2 regions of the Salimicrobium salexigens genome follow, and region 1 is predicted to be linked to the other one. Evidence: predicted binding sites of a transcription regulator. Region 1 holds the regulator's gene; the other holds the start of a gene.
The links. Region 1 encodes NrdR, which represses ribonucleotide reductase genes. Its sites were predicted from a motif close to AACACNATATATNGTGTT; they were not measured.

Region 1 (2,406 bases):
CGATTTGAAAGAAGACGTCACTAAGGAAGATGTAAACGAAACATTCAAAAGAGCGAGTGAAGACGGAATGAAAAATATTCTTTCCTATTCCGACGAACCCCTCGTTTCAATCGACTATACCTCTTCACCTTACTCTTCCATCATCGATGGTCTGACTACACAGGTGGTAGGAGACAGAAAAGTGAAGGTGCTTGCCTGGTACGACAACGAATGGGGATACTCCGCACGCACTGTCGATTTGACGAAAATGGTAGCAGAACAACTGATGAGCGAAAAAAAACAAAAAGTATCGTGACCTCAAAGCTAACGCTTTGAGGTTTCCTTTTTTTACGGGGGGATGTTACGATTTCAAAAAGGCAGTGGACCTGCTGAGTTCACTCAGCGGGGGAGACTGTAACGGGAATGTTCAGTTCGATTGACGCATGAAAGGGAGAAGAGGTCTGTCATGAATACATTGGGAAGACACATACTTGGGGACTTATGGAACTGTGATATTTCCTGTCTCGAAGATATCGACTATGTTGAGAAATTATTTGTACGGGCAGCTTTGAAAGCCGGTGCTGAAGTAAGAGAAGTTGCGTTTCACAAATTTGCTCCACAGGGAGTGAGCGGAGTTGTGCTGATTTCTGAGTCACATCTGACTATTCACAGCTTCCCGGAACACGGGTATGCAAGTATAGATATTTATACGTGTGGCGACCATCTGCAGCCGGAGGAAGCTTTCCATACTATTGTGGAAGGATTGAAGTGCCGTAAGTATGACATAAATGAAATTCGTCGGGGTGCCGTTTTTAATGGCTGAGCGTATAGTCAGTTTCGGTACGGAAGGAATCATGTTAAAATGATATATGTATAAAAACCCAGTGATGAGGAGAAGACTAAGTGAAAAATTTTATGTCAAGATATTTTTCCGATCACGCCGAGACGAGAGATCATCATCCGGATTCATCGTTGCAGACGAAATACTATAAAGCGAACAAAGATGAAATTTTCAGTATTGTTGAAGAGATGTTCCAGCCGCCTTCAAAAATAAAAGGTTCTTCCAGAGAGCGCGGCGAACTGACGGTGGAATACAGGGATGGAAGGAAAGCTTTTGTGGTTGTAACAATTATCATGGTCCGCCCCTACAGGAGCGCTGTCGATTTTTCAGTGACTACAGAATCAGCTCTTCCTTTTGATTTCGGATACAGTCATAAACTGGTGAGTCGGTTTTACGAAAAGCTGGAAGATAAATTACCAGTGGTGGAAAAAACTTAGATACATATACTTCTGAATAGTGGAGATGATGAATGGTGATATGCCCGAACTGTGGTGACAAAAATACGAGAGTGCTGGATTCCCGTCCCATAGAAGACGGGCATGCGATCAGAAGACGCCGGGAATGTGATAATTGCGATTTCCGCTTTACTACATTTGAACGAGTGGAAGAAGTGCCACTGATAGTAGTCAAAAAAGAGGGGACGAGAGAGGAATTCAGCCGTGAGAAACTGATGAGAGGGTTGATACGGGCTTGCGAGAAGCGTCCGGTAGCTGTTGAAGACCTGGAAGCAGTGACTCATGACATTGAAAAGGAACTACGTAATCGCGGAGTGTCTGAAGTGAACAGTAAAGAAATCGGAGAGATGGTTATGAAGAATCTTTCCGAAATTGATGAAGTAGCATATGTCCGCTTTGCCTCTGTTTATCGTCAATTCAAGGATATCAACGTTTTCATTGATGAATTGAAAGACCTGATCAAACATGAAGAGAAAGAATGAGCCGCATCAGGCTCATTCTTTTTCAGCAGGAGGCAGCTTCATATGTGTAACTTCCGGACTATCAGACCACAGGTGAAATTTCAGTTTCCTCAGGCAGAAAGAAGTGAGATCAATGAATAAAGGAATCGGAAAACTGAATCCGAAAGATTGTTATATTTCCTTAAGTGCGCCTGGTCTCGAAGACAGAACGACGGTGCTGACTCATCTGTATCAGCCCGTTATAGGGCGCGAAGCTGTAACGTTGTTTCAATTTTTGGAAGGAGAAGCCAGGCTGTATGAAGGGGAACGGACCCATCATGCGCTGATGACCTATACGGGTCTGACGCTCGACAGGATCTACGAAGCCAGAATTCAGCTTGAAGCGATCGGTCTTCTGAAATCGTTCAGGAAGGAAGAGGAAAATCGCATCAGTTATGCGTACCATCTTGTCCCTCCTTTCTCAGCTTTCCAGTTTTTTAATGACCATATGCTCTCCCTCCTGCTTCTCCACAGAATAGGCGAGGAGAAATTCAATAAGTTGAAGCAGGCTTTTTCGTTTTCTTCTGTGCAACTGGACGAGTATATGGAAGTCACCGCTTCGTTCAGTGACGTCTTTTCTCCGGCAGCCTCTCTTCCGGAGGGTATGGACACAGGGGAAGAGACTGTACAG
Region 2 (2,406 bases), 180 kb from region 1:
CCCGTATCTGCCTAAACCGGTACTCGTGAAAAACAATGACAGTATTACGTTCGAGTACGAGAGACCTTCCTCCATAGGACGAGTGAAGCCTTATTACGGTAATTTCGGCATAAATCTGCGTGCCTACACCTACATCAGGACTATGGGGGCAGAGGGGCTCAGGAGAGTCAGTGAGTACGCTGTCCTTAATGCCAACTACATGATGCGGAAGCTTGAAAAATCATTTGACCTTCCGTACAAACAGCATTGTAAGCATGAGTTTGTAATTTCCGGAAAACTTCAGAAGAAGCAGGGAGTACGGACGCTGGATATGGCGAAGAGACTGCTTGATTTCGGTTATCATCCGCCGACGATCTATTTCCCGATAAATGTCGAGGAAGCGATGATGATCGAGCCTACGGAAACAGAAGCCAAAGAAACGCTGGATGGTTTCATTGAGACGATGGAGCAGATTGCGCTGGAAGCGAAAAACGAGCCCGAGAAAGTGCAGGAAGCCCCTCATTCAACAGTAGTGGGACGAATGGATGAAACGACTGCTGCGAGAAAACCGGTCCTGAAATACGACTTCAACAGATAACGGCTGCGGGAGCATATGTAATAATAATAACCCCCGGACAATAGAGAGTCCGGGGGTTATTACTGTTATTTTTTTGCCTTGATTTTACCGTTCCACTTTTTGAATCCACCCTCGAGCTGATTCAGATCTTTGTAGCCTTTTTTGTGGAGAAGCATGGCTGCACGTGTCGATCTTGCTCCGCTCTGACAATAAAGGTAGACGGGTTTATCCTGACGTATTTCCGCTGTACGGTTACGCATCTGCGAAAGAGGAATGTTGCGTGCTCCGAGGATATGTCCGCTATCGAACTCTTTCGGTTCCCTTACATCAATCAGTTGTGCTTTCCGGTATCCCTGTTTAAACTCATCTTCTGACAGCGTAGTTAGAATTTTCTTGGATTTCATATATCGATACACAGAAAAGGCAATGAAAATAATGACAATGCCCAGTAGAATCCACCAGCTCATAAAGTCTTCCCCCTAATTAAGAATATTTCCTTATTAATTATAATCAGTTCCCCTTACAATTTCAAAGGTTTCCTTCCTGGAAAAGCCATCCAAAAAAAGCAAGGCACAAATTCTTTTGAAAGCAATGATTTTGACGGATTTTCCTGTATTATACGCCGTCACGTTTCTTTATATATACGTTTGCTAAGTTGACAAACTAAAAATAAGTTGTTCAAAAAACACAATATATTGTGTTTTTTAAAAAATGAAGCACAATATATTGATTAACTTTTTGTGGATGTGGTATGTTACTAATTAGAAGATATGTTCCGGAAAGGGAGAGGATTACCATGACAACGAGTGCATCTGAAAAAGTTCACACAAAAATTAATGTACAACAGTTGAACGAGGATATCAAATTGTTTCCTCAGGTTTTTGAGGTGAGTGATGACATGACCACCACCCATAATGGTGTCTCCAGGCTTGTAATGCTGGACAGGTATGCATTTAAGGATACAGAGAGACTGACGTTAAAAGAAGGGGACTTTGTCGTACTGACCGTCAAGGCTGATCCCAAATTCCCTGCACGAGGATACGGTTTCATCGTCTCTATCGACTGGGAAACGAGAGAGGCTATGGTGAAAGTGGAAGATGAGTTTTCTCACGTGCTGGATGAAGAAGAAGCTGACGGAATCGTGAAACGCGGTCTCGACACTATCGATAAACCTCTGGAAGTTTATTATGAACAGATAGCCAAAAGAAATGCTGCGGGTCTTTCCCGGGTCGAGACTACTAAAGAAAGACAGGAACAGAGTTTCAGCGAATTCTATGAAGAACTCTCACAGATGAACTTCGTTCCTGCAGGCCGGGTGCTTTACGGGGCAGGTTCCGAAAAGGAAGTAACGTATTTTAATTGTTACGTTATGCCTTTCATCCAGGATTCCAGGGAAGGCATTTCAGATCATCGTAAACAGGTGATGGAAATTATGTCCCGGGGTGGAGGAGTCGGTACAAACGGATCGACATTAAGACCGAGAAACACGTTGGCAAGAGGAGTGAACGGGAAGTCCTCAGGCTCCGTCTCCTGGCTCGATGACATAGCGAAACTGACTCATCTGGTGGAACAGGGCGGTTCCCGCAGAGGGGCTCAGATGATCATGCTTGCCGACTGGCATCCGGATATTCTGGAGTTCATAATTTCCAAGATGCAGAACCCGAGAATTCTCCGCTATTTAATTGAAAATACAACGGACGAACAGATTAAGCAGCTGGCGCAGGATAAGCTCAAATTCCAGCCTCTTACCGAAAAAGAACGGGACCTTTATCAGAGTGTCGTTAATTTTAAGGGGATAGAAGGTCAGGGAGGATTTACAAACCAGTCTATCAGAGAGGCTGAAGAAAAAC

Region 2: BW931_RS03395 (vitamin B12-dependent ribonucleotide reductase) is a predicted target of NrdR. The motif match lies at 1,241-1,258, and genes of this name have one in related genera.

The regions. Positions count from the first base shown of each region.
Region 1 is NZ_FTOK01000002.1:47,912-50,317, forward strand. It holds gene BW931_RS02450 (glyceraldehyde-3-phosphate dehydrogenase) at 1-295, shown strand, start outside; gene speD (adenosylmethionine decarboxylase) at 446-802, shown strand; gene BW931_RS02460 (cytosolic protein) at 883-1,257, shown strand; gene nrdR (transcriptional regulator NrdR) at 1,293-1,757, shown strand; gene BW931_RS02470 (replication initiation and membrane attachment family protein) at 1,870-2,406, shown strand, end outside.
Region 2 is NZ_FTOK01000002.1:224,197-226,602, forward strand. It holds gene gcvPB (aminomethyl-transferring glycine dehydrogenase subunit GcvPB) at 1-577, shown strand, start outside; gene BW931_RS03390 (rhodanese-like domain-containing protein) at 643-1,023, opposite strand; gene BW931_RS03395 (vitamin B12-dependent ribonucleotide reductase) at 1,353-2,406, shown strand, end outside.